3 regions of the Luteimonas sp. 3794 genome follow, and region 1 is predicted to be linked to each of the others. Evidence: predicted binding sites of a transcription regulator. Region 1 holds the regulator's gene; each other region holds the start of a gene.
The links. The regulator HrcA, encoded in region 1, represses chaperone genes, less so after heat shock. The targets are predictions, from matches to a motif close to TTNGCACTCNNNNNNNNNGAGTGCNAA.
Positions count from the first base shown of each region.

Region 2: a site for HrcA is predicted at 4,507-4,533, ahead of rpoH (RNA polymerase sigma factor RpoH). Genes of this name have one in related genera too.
Region 3: a site for HrcA is predicted at 3,956-3,982, ahead of J2X52_RS15335 (co-chaperone GroES). Genes of this name have one in related genera too.

Region 1 is NZ_JAVDVJ010000002.1:116,504-124,340, reverse strand. It holds gene dnaJ (molecular chaperone DnaJ) at 1-894, opposite strand, end outside; gene dnaK (molecular chaperone DnaK) at 1,016-2,932, opposite strand; gene grpE (nucleotide exchange factor GrpE) at 3,064-3,594, opposite strand; gene hrcA (heat-inducible transcriptional repressor HrcA) at 3,659-4,699, opposite strand; gene recN (DNA repair protein RecN) at 4,846-6,513, shown strand; gene fur (ferric iron uptake transcriptional regulator) at 6,927-7,331, opposite strand; gene bamE (outer membrane protein assembly factor BamE) at 7,449-7,835, shown strand.
Region 2 is NZ_JAVDVJ010000014.1:69,810-77,646, reverse strand. It holds gene J2X52_RS15410 (valine--tRNA ligase) at 1-516, shown strand, start outside; gene J2X52_RS15405 (NAD(P)/FAD-dependent oxidoreductase) at 670-1,983, shown strand; gene zupT (zinc transporter ZupT) at 2,061-2,870, shown strand; gene J2X52_RS15395 (hypothetical protein) at 2,880-3,128, opposite strand; gene rpoH (RNA polymerase sigma factor RpoH) at 3,617-4,495, opposite strand; gene glnE (bifunctional [glutamate--ammonia ligase]-adenylyl-L-tyrosine phosphorylase/[glutamate--ammonia-ligase] adenylyltransferase) at 4,695-7,472, opposite strand; gene J2X52_RS15380 (NAD(P)/FAD-dependent oxidoreductase) at 7,693-7,837, opposite strand, start outside.
Region 3 is NZ_JAVDVJ010000014.1:54,086-61,922, reverse strand. It holds gene J2X52_RS15345 (hypothetical protein) at 1-1,663, opposite strand, end outside; gene groL (chaperonin GroEL) at 1,822-3,462, opposite strand; gene J2X52_RS15335 (co-chaperone GroES) at 3,619-3,909, opposite strand; gene J2X52_RS15330 (acyloxyacyl hydrolase) at 4,405-4,890, opposite strand; gene cutA (divalent-cation tolerance protein CutA) at 5,077-5,406, shown strand; gene J2X52_RS15320 (protein-disulfide reductase DsbD) at 5,465-7,837, shown strand, end outside.

The DNA of each region.
Region 1 (7,837 bases):
CTCGGCCGGCACGCGGATTTCCGCCTCGCCGCCGAGCGTCGGCACACGCACGATGTCGCCGAGCGCTGCCTGCGAGATGCGCACCGGCACTTCGCAGTGCAGGTCGTCGCCGTCGCGCTCGAAGATGGCATGCGGACGCACACGCACCTCGACGTAGAGGTCGCCAGGCGGTGAGCCGGCCGGGCCCGCTTCTCCCTCGCCAGCCAAACGAATGCGATCTCCGGTGTCGACGCCGGCGGGCACCTTTACCGACAACACCTTCTCTTCCTCGACGCGTCCGGCGCCGTGACAGGTTTTGCAGGGGTTGGCGATGATCTGGCCCTGACCGCCGCAATGCGGACATGCCTGCTGCATCGTGAAGATGCCGCGCTGCATGCGCACTTGGCCGCGGCCGGCGCAGGTCGAACAGGTTTCGCGCTTGCCGTCTTCCGAGCCACTGCCGTCGCAATCATCACAACCGGCGAGCGTCGGCAACTCGACACGCTTCTCGACACCGGCCACCGCATCCTCGAGGTCGAGTTCCATCACGTAGCCGATGTCGGCACCGCGACGCGGCCCCCCACGGCCACCGCCACCGCCGAAAATGTTGCCGAAGATGTCGCCAAAGATGTCGCCCATGTCGGCGCCGCCGCCGAAGCCCGGTCCGGCGTTGCCACCGCCCATGCCGTGCTGGAACGCGGCATGGCCATGCTGGTCGTACATGCGACGCTTGCCGCCGTCCGACAGCACCTCGTAGGCCTCCTTGCACTCCTTGAACGCGGCCTCGGCGCTGGCGTCGCCGGGGTTGCGATCCGGATGGTGCTTCATCGCGCAGCGGCGATAGGCCTTCTTCAGTTCGTCTTCGGTGGCCGTGCGCGTGACGCCCAGCACCTCGTAGTAATCGCGTTTGCTCATGGGGCCATGATTCGTCGTTCGTCACTGGTGATTCGGAAAAGCGCGTCGAGTCCGCGATGACGTGCGAAAGAAACGGAGCCTGCGCTCCGCTTCTTCCAATCACGCATCACGAATCCACCAATTACGCCTTCTTCTCGTCGTCCTTGACCTCGGTGAACTCGGCGTCCACCACGTCGTCGGACTTCGGCGCATCCGCGCCCGGCGCAGCGTCGGCCTGGCCGGCGGCACCGGCGGCGGCGAAGAGCTGCTGCGCCACTTCCTCCAGCGCCTTTGACTTCGCTTCGATCTGACCCTTGTCGTCGCCCTTCATCGCGGTTTCCACTTCGGCGATCGCGCCTTCCGCGCGGCCGATCAGGTCGCCCGGCAGCTTGTCGCCGTTGTCCTTGATCGCGCTGCGGGTGGAGTGCACCAGCGCGTCGGCCTGGTTGCGCGCGCCGACAAGCTCCTGGAACTTCTTGTCGTCGTCGCGATGCGCTTCGGCATCGGCGACCATCCGGGCGATCTCGTCGTCCGACAGGCCCGAACCGGCCTTGATCTCGACCTTCTGTTCCTTGTTGGTCTTCTTGTCCTTGGCGGACACATGCAGGATGCCGTTGGCGTCGATGTCGAACGACACCTCCACCTGCGGCATGCCGCGCGGCGCCGGCTCGATGCCGGTCAGGTCGAAGCGCGCCAGCGACTTGTTGAAGCGGGCCTGCTCGCGCTCGCCCTGCAGCACGTGCACCGTCACGGCCGACTGGTTGTCATCGGCGGTGGAGAACGTCTGCGAGGCCTTGGTCGGAATCGTGGTGTTCTTCTCGATGATCTTGGTGAACACACCGCCCAGCGTCTCGATGCCGAGGCTCAGCGGCGTCACGTCGAGCAGCAGCACGTCCTTGACGTCACCGGCCAGCACGCCGCCCTGCACCGCCGCGCCGATCGCGACGGCCTCGTCGGGGTTCACGTCCTTCCGCGGCTCCTTGCCGAAGAACTCGGCGACCGCCGCCTGGACCTTGGGCATGCGGGTCTGGCCACCGACGAGGATCACCTCGTTGATGTCGGACGCACGCAGGCCGGCGTCGTTGAGCGCGGTGCGGCACGGCTCGATCGTCCGGCGCACCAGTTCCTCGACCAGCGACTCGAGCTTGGCGCGGGTGAGCTTGATGTTGAGGTGCTTCGGGCCCGAGGCGTCGGCGGTGACGTACGGCAGGTTGACTTCGGTCTGCTGCGAGGAGGACAACTCGATCTTCGCGCGCTCGGCCGCATCCTTCAGACGCTGCAGCGCCAACGGATCCTTGCGCAGGTCGATGCCCTGGTCCTTGTTGAACTCTTCGACCAGATAATCGATGACGCGTGCGTCGAAATCTTCACCGCCCAGGAAGGTATCGCCGTTGGTGGCCAGCACTTCGAACTGCTTCTCGCCGTCGACTTCGGCGATCTCGATGATCGACACGTCGAAGGTGCCGCCGCCGAGATCGTAGACGGCAATCTTGCGGTCGCCGCCGGACTTGTCGAGGCCGTAGGCCAGCGCGGCCGCGGTCGGCTCGTTGATGATGCGCTTCACATCCAGGCCCGCGATCTTGCCCGCGTCCTTGGTCGCCTGGCGCTGGCTGTCGTTGAAGTACGCCGGTACGGTGATGACCGCCTCGGTGACCTTCTCGCCCAGATAATCCTCGGCGGTCTTCTTCATCTTCTCGAGGATGCGCGCCGAGACTTCCTGCGCAGAGAGCTTCTTGCCGTCGCTGGTCGACACCCAGGCGTCGCCGTTGTCGTGCTCAAGAATCTTGTACGGCACCAGGCCGATGTCCTTCTGGACTTCGCCGTCGGTGAACTTGCGGCCGATCAGGCGCTTGACCGCGAAGAAGGTGTTGTGCGGGTTGGTCACCGCCTGGCGCTTGGCCGAGGCGCCGACCAGCACTTCGCCGTCCTTGGTGTAGGCGACGATCGACGGGGTGGTGCGATCGCCCTCACTGTTCTCGATGACCTTGGCCTTGCCGCCGTCCATGATCGCCACGCACGAGTTCGTCGTGCCCAGGTCGATGCCGATGATCTTTGCCATTGCGGTGCTTCCTCTAAGAAATATGTCTGGGGGACGGCCGATGCCGTCGATGACCGTGATCTGGGGACACGCAACACAGCGTTCAAGCGGTGTCGTGTATCGAACTGGCCCGGGCAATGCCCGGGCGGGCGTCAATCCGCCTTGGCGACGACGACCATGGCGGGCCGCAGCAGGCGCTCATTGAGCAGGTAGCCCTTCTGGAAGACCTGGGCCACCGCGCCCGGCGGCACGCCAGGTACTTCGACAATGCTCATCGCCTGGTGGTGTTCGGGATTGAACGGATCACCCGGCGCCGGGGCGAGGGTAGCCAGGCCATTCGACTCGGTCGCCCGGGTCAGCTCGCGGAGTGTGAGTTCGACGCCACTGCGCAGCGGATCGGTATCGGACGCACTGGCGAGGCCGGCTTCCAGCGCATCGAACACCGGCACAAGCGCGGCCAGCAGTCGTTCGTTGGCGAAGCGGCGGGCGCTTTCGACCTCGCGGGCCAGGCGCTTGCGCTGGTTTTCGAGATCGGCGCGCTCGAGCAGCACCTGCGCGCGCAGCTGCTCGAGCTCAGCGCTCAGCAATTCCACCTGCTCGGCGAGCTGGTGTTCGACCGAGAGCTCGGCGGCCTCGTCTTCGGAAAGGTTCGGGATCTGGGCGTCGTCTTGGGGCTGGGTCATGTCCGGTTCCGGGGCGGGCGTCTGGCCGCCGACCCGCCCAGCTATGGGGCCGCCGACCGGCGATTCAAGGCTCGGGATGCAGGGCCGCGCCGAGCACACTCGCAGTCGCCTGGACCACCGGGATCACCCGCTCGTAGGCCATGCGCGTCGGTCCGATGACGCCCAGCACGCCGAGCGTGCGACCACCCGCGCCGTAGGGCGCGGTCACCAGGGACATGCCCTCCAGCGGCGCCAGCCCCGTCTCCTCGCCGATGAAGATCCGCACGCCCGGCGCGCGGATCGTGCGTTCGAGCAGCTGCAGGATTTCGCGCTTGCGGGAAAAGGCATCGAAGAGCTCGCGCAGACGGTCGAGATCCGACAGGTCCTGCACACCGATCAGGCGGTTCTGCCCGGCCAGCAGCATGTCGTCGTCGCCGGGCACCAGCGCCTGTTCGGCCAGTTCCATCGTCTGCGACAGCAAGGCTTCCATCTCGTCGCGAGCGTGGCGCAGTTCGTCGACCAGTGCCGCGCGAATGTCGCCGAGCGGGCGTCCAGCGAACTGCTGGTTGAGATAATTGGCCACCCGCTCGAGCTCGGCAGTCTCGAAGCTGCGCCGGGTCTGGATGATGCGGTTCTGCACCTCGTGGTCGGCGAAGACGATGATCGCCATGACCCGTTGACCGTCCAGAGGCACGAAATCGATATGACGGAACGCCAGCTGCTCGCGACGCGGCACCGAGACGACGCCGACGAAATGGGTCATCGCCGACATCAGTTCGGATGCACTGCCCAGCAGCGACTGTTGTCCGCCGCCGCCCAGTTCGCCGCGCAGACGCTCCATCTCCTGGGCCCGCAGCGGCTTGACCTGCAGCAGCGAGTCGACGAACACGCGATAGCCCTGCGCGGTCGGCACCCGGCCCGCGGAGGTGTGCGGCGAGGCCAGCAGGCCGGCCTCTTCCAGGTCCGAGAGGATGTTGCGGATCGTCGCGGCGCTGACATCGAGCCCCGCATGCCGGGCCAGGGTCTGCGAGCCGACCGGGCCACCGTCCTGGATATGCCGGGCGATCAGCGTGCGCAACAGCTGCCTGGCGCGCGGATCGAGCGGATGACGCGGATCGGATGACATGCGGGCGGTATACGGTGCGCCTCACTGCGATGCAAGCGCTCATTCTCTTGCGCTGAGACGCGGGCACGATACTTAGCGCACCGTTGGCCATCGCTTCCAGCGATCCACCTACTCGCCCGCGACGCACCAAGGCACAATCCGCACCCATGCTGACCCATCTCGCCATCCGCAATTTCGCCGTCGCCAGCCAATCGGACCTGGAGTTCGGCGCCGGCCTGACCGTCATTTCCGGCGAAACCGGCGCCGGCAAGTCGCTGCTGGTCGACGCGCTGGGCTTCCTGTCGGGCCAGCGCGCCGACAGCGGCATCGTGCGCCACGGCGCCGAACGCGCCGAACTACACGCCGAGTTCGCCCTCGACGACGCCGCGCCCGCGTTGCGCTGGCTGCGCGAACACGAACTCGACGACGGTGACACCTGCCAGCTGCGCCGCACCTTGCGCGCCGATGGCGGCTCGCGCGCCTGGATCAACGGCCGACCGGCGACGATCACCCAACTCGGCGAACTGGCCGGGCATCTGGTCGAGATCCACGGCCAGCACGAACACCAGGCCCTGCTCGCCCGCGGCAGCCAGCTCGCACTGCTGGATGCGCAGGCCGGCAACGGCACGTTGCTCGCCGAGGTGCGCGGCACTGCCCAAGCCTGGCGCGCGCTGCACGACGAGCGCAATGCACTGGTGGGGATCGGCGACGTGGCCGAGCGCCGCGACTGGCTGCGCCACCAGCTCGGCGAACTCGACGGCGAATCGCTCGCCGCCGACGCGGTGGCCGACCTGTTCGCGAGCCACCGCCGGCATGCGAACGCGGCCGGCTTGATCCAGACCTGCGACGCGGCGCTCGAGCGCATGCGCGGAGACGACGAGCTCGGCCTCCCGCAGGCACTGCAGACGCTGCGCCAAGACCTGACGCGGATGCGCGCGCATGAGCCGCGCCTGGGCGAGGTCGACGCATTGCTTGACGCTGCGGCGATCCAGCTCGACGAAGCGACGTTGCTGCTCGGCCAGGTCCGCGATGATCTCGATATCGATCCCGAGCAGTTGGAGACGCTGGAACAGCGCCTCGGCCGGCTGCACGAACTTGCGCGCAAGCATCGCGTGACCCCGGAAGAACTGATCGACGTGCAGACGCGCCTGGCCGGTGAACTCGACCAGCTCGATGGCGCCGGCGAACGCCTGAAGCAGCTCGACGGCGAGATCGAAGCCGCGATGGGCCGCTGGCGTGACGCGGCCGATCGCCTGGGCGCGGCACGCCGCAAGGCGGCCAAGGCACTATCGAAGGCGTCCACCGCGCTGATCCACGAACTTGGTATGGGCGGCGGCGTGTTCGAGGTCGCGATCGAACCGGTCGAGACCTCACGACCCGATCCACAGGGCGCCGAGCGCGTGGAATTCATGGTCTCGGCCAATGCCGGCCAGCCACCGCGCCCGCTGCGCAAGGTTGCGTCGGGCGGCGAACTGTCGCGTATCTCGCTCGCGATCGAAGTCGCCGCACTCGGCCACGACGCCGTGCCGACGATGGTATTCGACGAAGTCGATTCGGGCATCGGCGGCGCCGTCGCCGATATCGTCGGCCGCAAGCTGCGCGCGCTCGGAGACAGCCGCCAGGTGCTGTGCGTGACCCACCTACCGCAGGTGGCCTCGAAGGGACACACCCATTACCGCGTGCACAAGTCCAGCACTGATGGTGCGACCGAAAGCCAGGTCAGCCGGCTCGACACTGCCGAGCGCACCGAGGAACTCGCGCGCATGCTCGGCGGCGTGGACGTCAGCAAGGAAGCACGCGCCGCGGCGCGCAAACTGCTGCAGGGCATGGTCTGAGACGAACCCCGCTGCCGCACCGTCTGCGGGCGCTCGCGTGTCGCGATGTCCGGCGCCGGGTGTCCGCCGGCCACCGTCAGGACTGCCAGCGCTGCGGCGACAGCATCCTCGGCGCGCAGACACGGCTTCCGTTCTCAGCAACTCTTGCGCACAGCGAATACGCACGCACGGCGACTTCGAACCACGTATGCGCGCGTCGCTCCGCCTACAGTGCGAACGTGTGGCATGTCGTGGACGCGCACCCCGATCTGACCGCGGTTGCGCGCGGCGCAGTCGGCGATCCTGATCTCCCGCGCAGGCAGTCGACTTGCACGCCGAACACGCTCAAGGCTGGCAGGAACTCACTGGCAGCATGCGGCAGGGACACCATGCGCACCGCCCTGCGCTCGCCTGCGCAGGGTTCGTAGAGCGCGTCAGCGCTTCTTGCGGACGTACAACACCAGCGAGTGCTCTTCGAGGATGTAGCCGTACTGATCAGCGATCTGCCGCTGCAACTCTTCGATCTCGGCACTCTCGAACTCGATGATCTTGCCGGTGTCCACGTCGACCATGTGGTCGTGATGGCCGCCGCGATCGAGTTCATAGACGGCGTGACCGCCTTCGAAGTTGTGCTTGAGTACCAGGCCCGCAGCCTCGAACTGGGTGAGGACGCGATACACCGTGGCCAGGCCGATCTCGTCGCCCTGCTCCAGCAGCTGGCGGTAGATGGCCTCGGCAGTCAGATGCTGGCGCGGCGTGCGCTGCTCGAGCAGTTGCAGGATCCGCATCCGCGGATGGGTGACTTTCAGTCCGGCCTTGCGCAGGTCGAGCGATTCCATGGTGTCTCCGAATACAGGCAGGCATGCCACCGGCGGTTGAACGCCAGCTGCCTGGATCGCGGTTGCGGCGTGGCGGCAGTGTATCATCGGGCGGTCATTCCAGGCCGTCCCCACGACATGCACAAGCTTCTTCTCGTTCCGGTTCTCGCCCTCGCCACCAGCGGTTGCGGCCTGCTGTACAAGCAGCCGATCTACCAGGGCAACCTGATCGACGGCTCGGCGGTCGAGCAGTTGCAGGTCGGCATGGGCAAGGCGCAGGTCGAAGCGTTGCTGGGCACGCCGTCGATCGCCGATCCCTTCCACCACCAGCGCTGGGACTACACCGCTTCGCAGCGCGTGGACCGTCGCGGTCGCACCGAGGTGAAGAACTTCACGGTGTTCTTCGACAACGATCAGCTCGCCCGCTGGGAAGGCGAGTACTTTCCGAAACGCGACCAGGAGCTGGCCGCCGAGATGCGCAAGTTCGGCAATCTGCCGCGCCAGAAGGGCAACCAGCGCCGCTGATC
Region 2 (7,837 bases), on a different contig from region 1:
ATTTCGCTGCGGCCCTACCCGGCGCCCGACGGCGATCTGATCGCCCGCTGCGCGCAGGCCACCACCGACGTCGAATGGCTGAAGCAGATGGTCACCGCGCTGCGCCGCGTGCGCAGCGAACTGGGCGTGTCGCCGGGCAAGCAGGTGCCATTGCTGGTGCAGGCCGGCAGCGACGCGTCGCGCGCGCGTCTGCAGCGTTTCGATTCGCAGCTGAAGTTCCTCAACCGGCTCGAGCGCATCGACACCGTCGACGGCGATCCGCCGCCGGCCGCGACCGGCCTGGTGGGTGACGTGAAGCTGTTCGTGCCGCTGGAAGGCCTGGTCGATCTGGATGCCGAGCGCGCGCGCCTGGACAAGGAAATCGCGCGCGTGCTCGCGGAGAAGGACAAGAGCGCGGCGAAGATCGCGAAGTTCAGCGACAAGGTGCCGGCGGCCGTCGTCGATCAGGAGCGTCAGCGCCTCGTCGACTGGACCGCGCAGCACGACGCCCTTGCCGCGCAGCGCGCGCGGCTCTGAGGTACGGCGCCGGCCTCTAGGAGCGCGCTTGCGCGCGATGGGCATTCCCGTGAACGCTCCATCGCGCGCAAGCGCGCGCCTACAGGTTCCGCCCCTGACATCGCGTTTTCGGGTGGCCGCCTACAATCGGCCAACCCCACGCACGTCGATCACATGTCCAGTTCCGATCGCACCCCACACGTCGTCATCATCGGCGGCGGTTTCGCCGGCCTCTGGGCCACGCGCGCGCTGGCGCGCGACCCGGTGCGCATCACGCTCGTTGATCGCGGCAACCATCACCTGTTCCAGCCCCTGCTCTACCAGGTGGCGACGGCCGGCCTGTCGGCGCCGGATATTGCTGCGCCGCTGCGCCACATCCTGCGCAGCCAGGACAACGTCGAGGTGCGGCTGGCCGAGGTCCAGGGCATCGACACCGCTGCGAAGACCCTCGCGCTCGCAGATGGCACCACACTCGCCTTCGACACCCTGGTGCTCGCCGCAGGCGCCACGCACGCCTACTTCGGCAACGATCATTGGGCCGCGCATGCGCCGGGCCTGAAGACGCTCGATGACGCGCTGCTGCTGCGTCGCAAGATGCTGCTCGCGTTCGAACGCGCCGAGGCGGAAGCCAATCCAGACAAGCGCGCCGCATGGCTCAGCTTCGCCGTCGTCGGCGGTGGTCCGACCGGCGTGGAACTCGCCGGCACGTTGGCCGAGATCGCGCGTCACACGCTGCGCAGCGAGTTCCGCAACATCGATCCGGCGCAGGCGAAAGTGCGCCTGGTCGAGGCCGGCCCGCGCGTGCTGTCGTCGTTTCCGGACGATCTGTCGGACAAGGCGCGCAGGCAGTTGCAGAAGCTCGGTGTCGAAGTGCAGACCGGCACCCCGGTCGCCGATATCGATGCCGACGGCTATCGCCTCGGCGACCAGCGCGTCGCCGCGAAGACGGTGATCTGGGCCGCGGGCGTGGCGGCGTCTCCACTCGGCGCCCTGCTCGATGCGCCGCGTGACCGCGCCGGACGGGTCCAGGTCGAACAGGATCTGCGTGTGCCGGGCCATCCCGACATCTATGTCGCCGGCGATCTCGCTGCGATCCAGAGCAACGGTCAGCCGGTGCCGGGTGTTGCGCCGGCGGCCAAGCAGATGGGGCGGCATGTCGCGACCAGCATTCGCGCACGCCTGCGCGGCCAGTCGACGACGCCGTTCGCCTACCGCGACTTCGGCAACCTCGCAACGATCGGGCGCATGGCCGCCGTCGTCCATTTCGGACGCCTGAAACTGTCCGGCGTGCTCGCCTGGTGGTTCTGGCTGATCGCCCATGTGTTCTTCCTGATCGGCTTCCGCAACCGTGTGGTCGTCTTGCTCAACTGGACCTGGGCGTACTGGAGCTACCAGCGCGCGGCGCGGATCATCTTCGGACCGCCGCTGGATGCAGAACCGGCCATGAAGTCTGATGGTGAGGGGCCCGATACACCGCGCATCGGCTAGCATGGCCGCGCGCCCACCCAAGCCGGATCCGCAGCCGGGCTGAGTCGCGCCCTCCACACGTTCCGGCGTTATCGCGCATGCTCGAAATTTCGACCCACAACTTCTGGATCGCGCTCGCGGTCACCACCGCCGCTGGACTGGCTACGGGTCTCGGCAGCCTGCTGGTGCTGTTCGCGAAGCAACCGAATGCGCGCCTGCTGTCGTTCGGCCTGGCGTTTGCGGCCGGCGCGATGGTCTACGTGTCGCTGACCGAGATCCTCGACAAGTCGATCCTCGCCTTTACCAACGCCTACGGCGAACAGCTCGGTTTCACCTGGGGCACGCTGTCGTTTCTCGGCGGCCTGCTGTTCATCGTCGGCATCGACCGCCTCGTGCCGAATCCACACGAGCGTCTGGAAGTCGACGATCCCTATTTCCGTGAGCACAACACCAGCTACATCAAGCGCGTCGGCCTGCTGACCGCCGTTGCGATCACCGCGCACAACTTCCCCGAAGGCCTGGCGACGTTCTTCGCCACGCTGTCGAACCCGGGGGTCGGCATGCCGCTCGCCTTCGCAATCGCGATCCACAACATCCCCGAAGGTATCGCGATCGCGGTGCCGGTGTACTTCGCGACCAACAACAAGCTCTACGCCTTCCTCGCCTGCCTGCTGTCGGGCCTGGCCGAACCGCTGGGCGCGTTGATCGGCTATGCGGTGCTGCGCCCGTTCCTGTCCGAGCCGGTGTTCGGCGTCGTCTTCGGCCTGATCGCCGGCGTCATGGTGTTCCTCGCCCTCGACGAACTGCTGCCCGCCGCCAAGCGCTACGCCAAGGGTCACGAGACGGTCTATGGCTTGGTCTCGGGCATGGCGGCGCTGGCGATCAGCCTGGTGCTGTTCAAGTGGTGATTGAGCCGCTCATCGCGTGGTCAAACTTGCACTGACAATGCGGTCGCGTCGCAGCACGATGACACCATTCTGCATGAGATATGCGCACGCCGTGTCGTCGCAAACGATCAGCGGCCCTACACGCACACTCGCACCGTTCTCCAACCTCAACACGGCTTGAGATGCGCCGTTGAAGTTAGCGATCGTGCGCTCGGCACGCAACTTTCCCAGCTTTTCGGCACCCGCTAGCGCCAGCAGGATCGATGAGAAGGCGATCAACGCAACTGGCAGCGCGGTTGCGATTCTATCCAGCGTATCAATGCCTGGGATCTTGATAGGACGAGGGCGCTTTCGAGGAGCATTTCGTGAGGCCCGAATTCTTGCGATTCGCCTCGCCCGCCACCTAAGGTGAAGCCTCGCCATCTTCCGGATCACGAGCCAAAGGATCAGAACGACCAGACCGGCGTACAGGACCGCAATTCCCCACCAGATGTATTGGACGCCCCCTTGTCAGACCCGCATGGAATCCGAAGAGCATCAGCGCTTCGCCACTCTTCTGAAACTGCTCGGCGCTGAGCCCGAAGGCCGCCAAATAGCTTTGCCGGTAATAGTGGCCACCTGCGTAAAGCAGCCCGGTGCCGAGCGCCAGCACCACCGCCGTATCCAGCCATCTCGATCGCATGCTTACCTTCCTGTATGAACTGGAGATTCAAACAGAAACGGCCCGCTTGCGCGGGCCGTCTCATGTGTCGCTCTGGTCCTGACGATCAGGCCGCGAACAGCGCCTTCATCTTCTTCAGCGCGTTGGCTTCGACTTGGCGGATACGCTCGGCGGACACGCCGTACTCGTCGGCCAGTTCCTGCAACGTGACCTTGTGCTCGTCGTCGAGCCAGCGGCGGCTGATGATGTCGCGCGAGCGGGCGTCGAGCGTCGCCATGCCTTCGCGCAGCAGGTCGAGCTTGTTGTCCTCGCTGTCGGTACGTTCGTAGAGCTGGGCCGGGTCCTCGTCGCGGGCGACCAGATAGGCGACCGGTGCGGGCGGCGCATTGTCGTCGTCCTCGCCAGCCGGGGCGTCGAAACCGATATCGCGACCCGAGAGTCGCGACTCCATTTCCAGCACTTCGCGCTCGGACACGTTGAGGTCGGCGGCAACCGCCTTGACCTCGGCCGCGTTGAGCCAACCCAGGCGCTTCTTGCTCTTGCGCAGGTTGAAGAACAGTTTGCGCTGCGCCTTGGTCGTGGCGACCTTGACGATGCGCCAGTTCTTCAAAATGAACTCGTGCATCTCGGCACGGATCCAGTGCACGGCGAAGCTCACCAGGCGCACGCCCACGTCGGGGTCGAAACGCTTGACCGCCTTCATCAGACCGATGTTGCCTTCCTGGATCAGATCGCCCAGGGGCAGGCCGTAGCCGTTGTAGCCACGGGCCACGTGCACGACGAAGCGCAGATGCGAATGCACCAGCTCGCGCGCGGCGTCGAGATCGTCGTCGTCGCGATAACGCTGCGCCAGCGCCTGCTCGTCTTCGACCGACAGCACCGGGATCTGGTGCACGGCACCGATATAGGCGTCCAGCGAACCCAGCGGGCTGAGGGTCGGGAGGCTGTTGGCAACCAGGGCGTGGGACATGGTCTGCGTGCTCATGGGGAGGGATATTAGCAGTCGATAGGTCTGACTGCTAAGACACACAAGAGTTCCCGAATGTTCCATTCACAGAACGAGATCGGGAAATCATTTGAATTCTGTTCGCCGGCAGGATTTTCACGCACGCCTGCCGGTGCCTCTGCAATCTATACGCAAGTTTGCCGCCCTGGCCGCCAACCCCGCATGAAACCTGACCTATTCAGGTCCAATCCGCAGCGCAACGGATCGTCTCGCGGGCGGAGTCGAGATCGGGTGTCTCGACCACGATCCGGGTCCGGCGGTCCAGCGTGCAACCCAGTCCGAGTTCGAGCAGCGTGGCGTGGGCCGCCCGCAGGTCCGCGCTGGTGCCCGCATCGAGCAGACCTTCGGCTCCGGCCGTCTCCAGAAGCAGCGGCGTGGCGCGCGGGGCTAGCAACGCGGGGCGGGTCGCCCCCTCGCGCAGCACCAGCCACTGCAACAGGAATTCCAGATCGACCAGGCCGCCGCTGCCCTGCTTGAGGTCGAAGCGATCCCCGGCGCTGCGGTCCAGTTCGGCGCGCATGCGTCGCCGCATCGACAGCACGTCCTCGTGCAGTTTCGCCGGATCGCGCGGCGTCGCCAGAATGTCGCGGCGTACGTCCTCGAACGCGGCGGCCATGGCGTCATGCCCGGCCACGAAGCGCGCGCGGACCAGCGCCTGGTGCTCCCAGGTCCAGGCCCGCTCGCGCTGGTATTCCGCGTAGCTGGCCAGCGACGACACCAGCAGGCCCTTGCCGCCGTCCGGGCGCAGGCGCACGTCGACGTCGTAGAGGCGGCCGCCGCCGGTCACGGTGCCCAGCAGCGCGACGATCTTCTGTCCCAGGCGCGCCGCCCAGCGCTGTGCATCGAGCGGACGCGCGCCGGTGGATTGCGCGTCGGCGGGCGCGTCGTAGAGAAACACGAGGTCGAGATCGGAGCCGAAGCCCAACTCCTCGCCGCCGAGGCTGCCGTAGCCGATCACCGCAAACCGCGCATCGGGCAGCGCGCCATGCGTGGCCTCGAGATCGCGCATCGCCAGCGCGAGCACGGTATCGACCACCGCGTCGGCCAGCCACGCGAGCTGGCGCGTGGCGTCCTGTCCGGACTGGCGACCATCCAGCGTCGCGAGCGCGATGCGGAAACTCAGTTGCTGCCGTGTCTCGTTGAGATCGAGCAGGCCGGCTTCCAGATCGGACTGGCGCAACGCCCGCCCGCAGGCCGTTGCCATCTCGCCCCGCTGCAGCAGCGGACCTTCGTCGCGCGCGTCGAGCAATTCATCGAGCAGCAACGGATGGGCCGCGAGGCGCTCGGCGAGGAAGGCGCTGCGTGTGACCACGTCCACCAGGCGCGCCAGCGCGGCCGGGCGTTCATCGAGCAGGGCCAGATAGCTCGCACGTCGCAGAATGTTGTGCAGCAGCGCGAGCAGCCGGCGGATCGCCTGCAGCGGACGATCGGCGGGCGCCGACGCCTGCAGCAGGATCGGCATCAACCGGTCCAGTCGCGTGCGTGCGCTGTCGGACAGATCGCGCACGCTCGGCGAACGCGCGAAGTCTCGCAGCGCCGCGTCGACATCGGCGCTGTCGCTGAAACCGGCCGTCTCCAGCACCGCGCGCTCGCCGCCTTCCGGCAAAGCTGCCCAGTAGCCCGTGAGATCGTTATCTGCAGTCGCCGCACGCTGCTGGCTGCGCACGGCGAACAATGCATCGAATTCCTGCGCCACCGACGCACGCACGTCGCGCAGCGTAGCGACGAGTGCGTCCCAGTCGGCGTAACCGAGCCCGCGCGCGATCCGCAGGCGGTCCAGTGGATCGGCGGGCAGCCTGTGCGTCTGCGCATCGCGCAGCATCTGCAGCCGGTTCTCCAGCTGGCGCAAGAAGCGATAGGCGCGTTGCAACAAGACCAGCGTGTCGGCATCGATCTGCGCATGCGCGTGCAAGGCGTCGAGCGTCGGCAGCAGGCGCCGGTCGCGCAGTGCCGGCTCGCGCCCACCACGGATCAGCTGCAGCGCCTGGGCCAGGAATTCGATCTCGCGAATGCCGCCGTCACCGCGCTTGATGTCGTCGGACAGCTCCTTGCGCGCAACTTCGGCCGCGATCATCGCCTTCATCTGCCGCAGGCCGTCGAGCGCACCGTAGTCGAGATAGCGTCGATAGATGAAGGGCCGCAGCTGCGTCAGGAAGCGTTCGCCGGCCTCGATGTCACCAGCGACCGGGCGCGCCTTCTGCCAGGCGTAGCGTTCCCAGTCGCGACCTTCGTGCTGGAAGTACTGCTCCATCGCCGCGAAGCTCAAGGCGATGCGTCCGGCGCTGCCGAACGGGCGCAACCGCAGATCGACGCGATGGCTGAAACCGTCGCCGGTGTTTTCGTCGAGCAGCTTGGCGAACTGCTGGCCGAGCCGGGTGAAGTAGTCCTCGGCGGCGAGTGCACGCGCACCATCGCTCTCGCCCGCGGTCGCGAAGCTGTAGATCAGGTCGATGTCGGAACTGAAATTGAGTTCGCCGCCGCCGAGCTTGCCGAGTCCGAACACGACCAGCCGCACGACATTGCCGTCGATATCGCGCACGCGCCCGTAGCGCTGCGCAAACTCGGCTTCGAGCGCATCGAGCGCGAGCGTCAGACATTGTTCCGCCAGCGCCGTGCTGCCAGCCAGCGTCGCATCCACATCATCGAGACCGTGCACATCGCGCCAGACCAGCCGCGCCGAACACGCGGTGCGATAGCGACGCAGCAAGGTCGGCCATTCGCTCCGGTTGCCGGCGTCGAGCACGGGCGCTGCGATGCCGTGCTGCGCGTCGTTCTCCAGGAGTTGCGCGAGCACGTCCGGCTGACGTTGCAATAGGTCGAGCGCGAAATCGCTGGCGAGTGCTACGGGGCGGATACGCGCGATGGCGTCGGCATCGCCGCGGATGGTGTCCGGCAATCGCGCGACCAGGCGGTCGAGCTGGGCGTCGAGTTCGGGCGGCAGGGGGGCGTCAGGCATCCGCGGATTGTCGCATCGCGATGCGGATATCGAGCCCGGACGCGTGGTGTTTCGGCATGACCTGCACAAACACCAAGCAAAAAAAAAGCCCGCGACCGGTAAACCGGTTGCGGGCCTTGCTCCCTCCCCCACGTCGGGTGCAGGGCGATAGTGAAAGAGTCGTTACCGCTTTGCACGCTGCATTGCAAAACGATACCGGCGGGTTCAAAAACCCGCCTGTTCAGGGTTTCGGGCCGCGCCTCAGGTCGCGCAGGATCTCGCGCGCGGCGTTACGTCCTGGCAGCCCGGTGACGCCGCCGCCCGGATGCGACCCGGAGCCGCACAGGTACAACCCGCCCAGCGCGCCGCGGTAATGGCCCTGCCCG
Region 3 (7,837 bases), on a different contig from region 1:
CGAGATCGACATTGCCCGACAGTTGCGACGGGCCCAGCGCCACGCGCACGTCCTGCCCGCGCACGCGCATGCGGCCGCTGATCATTTCGCCGCCATTGTCGAGACGGATGTCGCCGCTGGCATGCCCACTGCCGCCGACGAGGCGCGCACTGTCGCCGGGCAGGTAGCGGTTGTAGGTGCGCAGGTCCGGCACCTGCGCATCGTCGAAGCGCAGCCGCGCGTCCAGATGTTCGTGGAACTCGGCCAGCGTGCCCGTCGAGGCCAGATCGAGCCTCAGATCGCGACCGCGCAGGTCGATGCTGTCCGGCGTGGCCTCGGGCGCGAGCGTGAAGCGGTCGAGCACGATGCCGATCGTCGTACGCTGGCCGGCCTCGGCGTCGTCGCGCATCCGCATGCGGGCATGCGCATTGCCGCTGAAACGGTTGTCGAGTACCCGCGCCGACAGCGCGGCATCATCGAGGTCGATGCGGCTGCCAGGCTGCAACTGCCCGTCGTGCAGGCGCACGTCCGCATCCAGATCGGCGCGGCCGTCGAAGGCCAGCCAGTCGAGATCGCGCAGGATCACGTCGATCCAGCGCAGCGGTACCGCGGGCCATTGCGTCTCGACCGTACCGCCCAGCGCGCGCACCGGCCGCAGCCAGTCGTCGGGACCGATGCGGCGATCGGCGACGCGCAGATCGGCGCGCAGCCACGGCGTGCCCGAGGCCGGCGCCGGTACGCGCGCGGCGACGAGAATGGCGTCATCGGAGGTGCGCAATGCGACGCCGAGCGGATGCCGTAGCGGCGTGCCGTCGGCGGCATCGGAATACACCGGCGCCGACCAGTCGAGCTGGCTGCCGGGCATCAGCACGCCACGTTCGAGGGTCAGGTCGGCGCGCAGCTGGCCGACGAAACCGGCCGTGCCGATCGGCAACGCGTCATCGTTGCGCGCGACCAGATCGATGCCCGGCGCCGGCCCGTCCACGCGCATGCGCGCATCGAGCAGCACCAGCTTTTCCTCGCCCTGCGCCTGTTCGCGGATATGCGCGGGAATTTCTATGTCGAGTTCGAGACTGCCGTTGCGCAGCAGGGTCACGTCGCTGACCTGCAGGATCGCATCCGGCATCTTCAGCGTGGACGGGCCGACTTCCATCGCGCCGCCCTGCAGGGTCTTCTCGAATTCGAACCGCGCCTCGCCGTGACCGGTCACGCGGGCCTCGTAGAAGTCCATCCGCAGCAGGCTGGGCGTGGTGATCGCATCGAAGCGCAGGGTCCACGGCGGCTTGCCCGGCTTGCGGGTCGTCGGCATGTCGTGCGGGGTGCGTGCGACATGCACCGACACCCGCTGCGCACGGATGGTGCCAAAAGCGAGCTCGCGGCCCAGCAACGGCAGCAGTTTGATACGGCCGTTGGCGCGCGGACTGGCGATGGTCCACAGGTTGGTCCGTGCGTGGCCGCCCATGACGATGCCCCGCGCGTGGATATGGCCCGGATACAGGCTCATCGCCCAGTCCCAGCGCGCGTGGAAGCGCTCGGGCTTGCGGTTGATCACGTCCGCGCCGAACGTGCTGTTGAGGAACAGGTTGGCCGCGATGAGATACAGCAGATAGAGCACGGCCAGCGCCACGCCCGCACGGCGCAAGCCCGTGCGGTGCGTGCGCCACCACGGATCAGGAGCAGACATCGACATCCATCCAGCATGGGCGAATGCCGGTGACGACAGCCTGCACGCGCGCACCGCGCGCCCGTGGGATATGCGGCGAGCGGCCCTGCAGCCCAGACGAAAAAACCCCGCCTCGCGGCGGGGTTTTCTGTTTCACGATGCAACAGAGTGGGGCTGGATCAGAAATCCATGCCGCCCATGCCGCCCATGCCGCCGCCGCCCGGCATCGCCGGCTCTTCCTTCTTCGGCAGTTCGGCAACCATCGCTTCGGTCGTGATCATCAGACCGGCGATCGAAGCCGCGTTCTGCAGCGCCGAACGCGTGACCTTGGTCGGGTCCAGGATGCCGAACGCGATCATGTCGCCGTATTCGCCGGTCGCGGCGTTGTAGCCGTAGTTGCCGGTGCCGTCCTTGACCTTGTTGAGCACGACGCTCGGCTCTTCACCGCAGTTGGTGACGATCTCGCGCAGCGGCGCTTCCATCGCGCGCAGGGCGATGATGATGCCGTGGTTCTGGTCTTCGTTCGCGCCCTTGAGCTCGCCGATCGCCTGCAGCGCGCGCACCAGCGCCACGCCACCACCGGGGACCACGCCTTCCTCGACCGCTGCGCGCGTGGCGTGCAGGGCGTCTTCGACGCGGGCCTTCTTTTCCTTCATCTCGATCTCGGTCGACGCGCCGACCTTGATCACCGCAACGCCGCCGGCCAGCTTGGCCACGCGCTCCTGCAGCTTCTCGCGGTCGTAATCGGACGAGGTGTCCTCGATCTGCGCCTTGATCTGCTTGATGCGGGCTTCGATGCCACCGGTCTCGCCGGCGCCGTCGATGATCGTGGTGTTTTCCTTCGAGACCTGGATCTTCTTCGCACGGCCGAGGTCGGCGATGGTCGCCTTCTCGAGCGTCAGGCCGACTTCCTCGGAGATCACGGTGCCGCCGGTCAGGGTGGCCATGTCTTCGAGCATCGCCTTGCGACGGTCGCCGAAGCCCGGTGCCTTGACGGCGCAGACCTTGACGATGCCGCGGATCGTGTTGACGACCAGGGTCGCCAGCGCTTCGCCTTCGACTTCCTCGGCGACGATCAGCAGCGGCTTGCCAGCCTTGGCCACGCCTTCGAGCACGGGCAGCAGGTCACGGACGTTGGAGATCTTCTTGTCGTACAGCAGGATGAAGGGGTCATCGAGCTCGGCCGACATCGACTGCTGGTTGTTGACGAAATACGGCGACAGGTAGCCGCGGTCGAACTGCATGCCCTCAACGACGTCGAGTTCGTTGTCCAGGCCCGAGCCTTCCTCAACGGTGATCACGCCTTCCTTGCCGACCTTCTTCATCGCGTCGGCGATGATCGTGCCGATCGACTCGTCCGAGTTGGCGGAGATCGTGCCGACCTGCGCGATCGCCTTGTCGTCGGCCGTCGGCTTGGACAGCTTCTTGAGCTCGGCGACGGCGGCCTTGACGGCCTGGTCGATACCGCGCTTGAGGTCCATCGGGTTCATGCCGGCCGCGACGGCCTTGGAACCTTCACGGATCAGCGCCTGCGCCAGCACGGTGGCGGTGGTGGTGCCGTCACCGGCGTTGTCGGAGGTCTTGGACGCGACTTCCTTGACCATCTGCGCGCCCATGTTCTCGAACTTGTCGGCCAGTTCGATCTCCTTGGCGACGGACACGCCGTCCTTGGTGATCGTCGGCGCGCCGAAGCTCTTCTCGAGCACGACGTTGCGGCCCTTCGGGCCCAGGGTGGCCTTGACGGCATTGGCGAGAATATTGACACCACGCACCATCTTGGAACGTGCGTCTTCGCCGAAGCGGATTTCTTTGGCAGCCATTTGGAAAACTCCGGAATCTGGATTTGGGGATTAGGGGTGAACGGACACGCGTCCGTTGACCACCGAAGAAGCGGGATTGCGGTCAGTTCGGACGGACTGGGAAACGGCGCTCAACGCCTTGAATCCCAATGCCCGAATTCCGAATCCCGCGTTCGATCAACCGACGATCGCGAGGACGTCGTCTTCCTTGACGATCTTGTATTCGATGCCGTCGGCCTTGTAGGCGCTGCCCGCGTACTGGCCGTAGATCACGATGTCGCCGACCTTGACCTTCGGCGCGCGCACGCTGCCGTTGTCCAGGGCTTTGCCTTCACCGATGGCGACGACTTCACCCTTGGTGGGCTTTTCCTTGGCGTTGTCCGGAATCAGGATGCCGCCGGCGCTCTTCTCTTCGGCCTCGACAGGCTTGACCACAATGCGGTCGTAAAGCGGCTTCAGGTTGCTCATTACAGCCTCGCTAAGTTGTTGATTGGAAAGAAATCGGTCGCCGATTCTAGCACTCGCCCATGGCGACTGCCAGAAATCCTGGCGCACGCACCCGGCAGAACCGGGGCCGCACGGGAGATGGGCGCGGGGAATTGGAATACAAGGGCTGCCCGCGAAAGAATTTCGGGCGTCGTCGACAGGCGCAGCTCCGGCGGGATCCGCCAGCACGTCATTCACAAGGTCTGCAGAAGCTGCGCCCTTGGCGCCTTGGCGCCCCCCTCTGCGGGCTCTGTAAGGAAGAGCCCGGCCGACACAGCGCAGCACGCCGCACCGACGGTGCATCGAGGTCGGAGCGCAGCTGTGCAATCGCTCGGGAAGCGCCTCGTCTAGCCGGCGCGCGCAACGACGCGGCCCGCGATCAGAAATTGGCCATCGTCATCGCCGACTGCATCCGATGCGGACCGTCAGGCGAAGCGGCCAAGCGGCCGGCAATGCAACTGCGAGCCCGGTCCACCGTCAGCGGAAGCGCCACGCCGCGAGCAGCATCGTCTCGCCGTCGTTGGGCTGCTTGATGCTGGCGTTGGAGATGTGCCGGGCCAGCAACGAAAACCGCTCCCAGCGCCAGCCGGCCGTGCTGACGAACTGCGGATTGCCCGACAGCGCGGTGGTGCGACCGGCCTGCACGCCGACGCCGAAGCCGGCGACGAAGCCGTTGTCGCGTTCGTAGCGGGCGCCACCGTGGAAGACGCCGGCGTCTTCGGACAGATCGAAGCGAGTGTTGTCGCGTCCGCGGACATAGACCGCGCCGAGGTCCCAGCGCAGCACACCGTTCCGGGTGCGGCGCCACTCGGGCAACCAGGCCACACTGGCGACCAGCGTGGTTTCGTTCTCGCGGGTCGCGGACGCGCCGATGCCGATATCGACGGGCGCGCTCTGGGCAGCGGCGGGCAGGACAGTGCAGGCCAGAGCGGCGGCGGCAATAGAGGAAATGATCGGGCGCATCGAACTCGGTGGGAATCGCGGGGCGATCCGGCTGGTGTGTGAAGGGCAGTAATTATACCGGCCGGTTCACTAATGCGCGCGGGGTCTTTCTCCCACTGACGGGATGCTGTGTCCGTCCACCGACGCGCAAGCGTGGCCGCGAACGCGTGGAGGTGCCGTGCACGATGCCAGCCGATAATGTGGGGCATGGACATCCTCGTTTGCTTCAGCACCTGTCCCGATGCCTCGACCGCCGAGCGGATCGCCCGCACGCTTGTCGAGTCCCGACTGGCCGCCTGCGTGAACCTGCTGCCGGGCGTGCGTTCGATCTACCGCTGGGAAGGCGCGGTCGCCAGCGAGGCGGAGGTGCTGATGATGATCAAGACCACGACCGCGCAGTTGCCCGCGCTGCGCGCGCATCTGGTCGCGCTGCATCCCTATGCCGTGCCGGAACTGATCGCCCTGCAGGCCGCCGACGGGCTGCCGGCGTATCTGCAATGGATCGCCGATGCCGTCGCGTCAGGCGGGCCGCCATGACGCGCGTGCGCTGAACCTGCGTTCGGCATCGGCCGCGACGGCCTGCGATACTGACGCGATGCGTCCGCCCTTCTCCGATGTCCTCTCCGGCCGCGATCGCCGGCTCCGCTTCTTCGCCGGGTCGCCGGCCCGTGCGACCGCGTGGCTGCTGGCCTGCGTGCTGCTGCTCGCGGGGCTGCCGGCCTGGGGCCAGGGCATCGGCTTCGACGATGTGCTGCCGGTCGATGACGCACTGAAGGTGTCCGCCGAAGCAGTTGCGCCGGACCGGATCGAGATCCGCTGGGCGATCGCCGACGGTTATTACCTGTATCGACATCGCATGGGCGCACGGGTCGAGAGCGGCTTCAAGACAAAACCGCTGCAGCTGCCGGCGGGTCGCAAGCACACCGACGAGTTCTTCGGCGAAGTCGAGACCTACCGTCGACAGGTCACCGGCGTGCTGACCGGCGCCCCGGCCAACGGCGTCGACACGCTGCAGGTCGAAGTGAAGTACCAGGGCTGCGCGGACGCGGGCATCTGCTATCCCCCGCAGACGCGCATGCTGCAGGTCGCGCTGCCGCGGGATGCCGGCGGCATGGCGCGCACGCCGGCCGCGAGCGATTCGAACTTCGCCGCGTTCGGCCAGGCGCTCGGCGGCAACAGCGCCGGGCGCGCGCCGACGCTCACCGGCGCCAACGATGCGCTGCCACCGGAACGCGCATTCGCGTTCGAAGCCATCGCGGGCGACGGCGACACGATTCTGCTTCGCTTCACGCCGGCCAAGGGCTATTACCTCTATCGCGACCGCAACCGCTTCGAAATCCGCGGTGCCGACGGCATTCGCGCCGGCGTGCCGCGCTGGCCGGCGGGGCAGTCGCATCACGACGCGCATTTCGGCGACGTCACCGTGTACTTCGACCAGGTCGACGTGCCGCTGCCGCTGGTGCGCACGATCGCCGACGCTGTGGAGGTCGATGTCGTCGCCACGTTCCAGGGCTGCCAGGACGAGGGCATCTGCTATCCGCCGATGACCCGCACGGTGCGCGTCGCCTTGCCGGCGGGCCGCGTGCAGACCGTGGCCGAGGCCGCGGTTGCAATGGCCGGCGCCGCATCGTCCGGCGAGCCTGCGGCGGCAACGCCCTCCGTCGATGTGGACGACGCCGCAGCGCCGGCGAATCCTGCGCCGGTTGCGACCGGAGACATCGACGCATCCGCAGCGGGCACCGCTGTCGACGCGCCTGATGCCAGCGCCGACAACGCATCGCGCACGCGCCCACCGGGCGACAAGTCGATCGGCCTGTTCGCAGCCCTCGGCCTGGCCCTGCTCGGCGGCGTGTTGTTGAACCTGATGCCCTGCGTGCTGCCGATCCTGTCGCTGAAGGTGCTGGGCATCGCCAGGAGCGGCGGCAGTCGCGCGGCTGCTCGCTCGCATGCACTCTGGTACACGGCCGGTGTGCTGGTCGCGTTCGCGATGGTGGGCCTGCTCGTGATCGGGCTACGTGCCGCCGGCCAGGCCATGGGCTGGGGCTTCCAGTTGCAGCAGCCGTGGTTCGTCGCCGCGCTCGCCTATCTGATGTTCGCGGTCGGTCTGAGTCTGTCGGGCGTGTTCAACCTCGGCGGGCGTATCGGCAATGTCGGTCAGGCACTCGCGGGGCGCAGCGGTCCGGTCGGCGATTTCTTCACGGGTGTGCTGGCCTGCGTGGTCGCCAGTCCGTGCATCGCGCCGTTTATGGGCGGCGCGCTCGCGTATGCCTTCACCGCGTCAACGCCGATGGCGCTGGCGGTGTTCCTGATGCTGGGTCTGGGGCTGGCGCTGCCGTTCCTGTTGATCGGTCTGGTGCCCGCGCTCGCCGACCGGCTGCCGAAACCCGGCGCCTGGATGGAAACGCTGAAGCAGGTGCTCGCGTTCCCGATGTATCTGACCGCGCTGTGGCTAGCCTGGGTGCTCGGCAAGCAGCGCGGCGTCGATGCGATGGCGCTGCTGGTCGCGGGCATGACCGTGCTCGCGCTGGCGTTGTGGTGGTTCGAGCGTCGCCGTTGGACCGGTCACCCGCTGCATCGCGGACTCGCGCTGGCGCTCGCGCTGGTGGCGTTGTTGCCGGTGGTCGCGGTCGGCCGGCTGACGGCGCCAGCAACCGCGGCCGCCGCAGTCACCGAAGGCAGCACGCACGTCGCGTATTCCGCGGAGCGCCTGGCCGCATTGCGCGCCGCTGGCACACCGGTGTTCGTCAACATGACCGCCGATTGGTGCGTGACCTGCAAGGCCAACGAGCGCCGGGTGCTGTCGGGCGCCACGTTCAAGACGGCGCTGGCCGATGCCAGGGCGACATACATGGTCGGCGACTGGACCAATGTGGATCCGGAGATCGGCGCGTTCCTCGAAACCTACGGCGCGGTGGGTGTACCGCTCTATGTGGTGTATCCGGCAGGCGGTGGTGACGGCGTCGTGCTG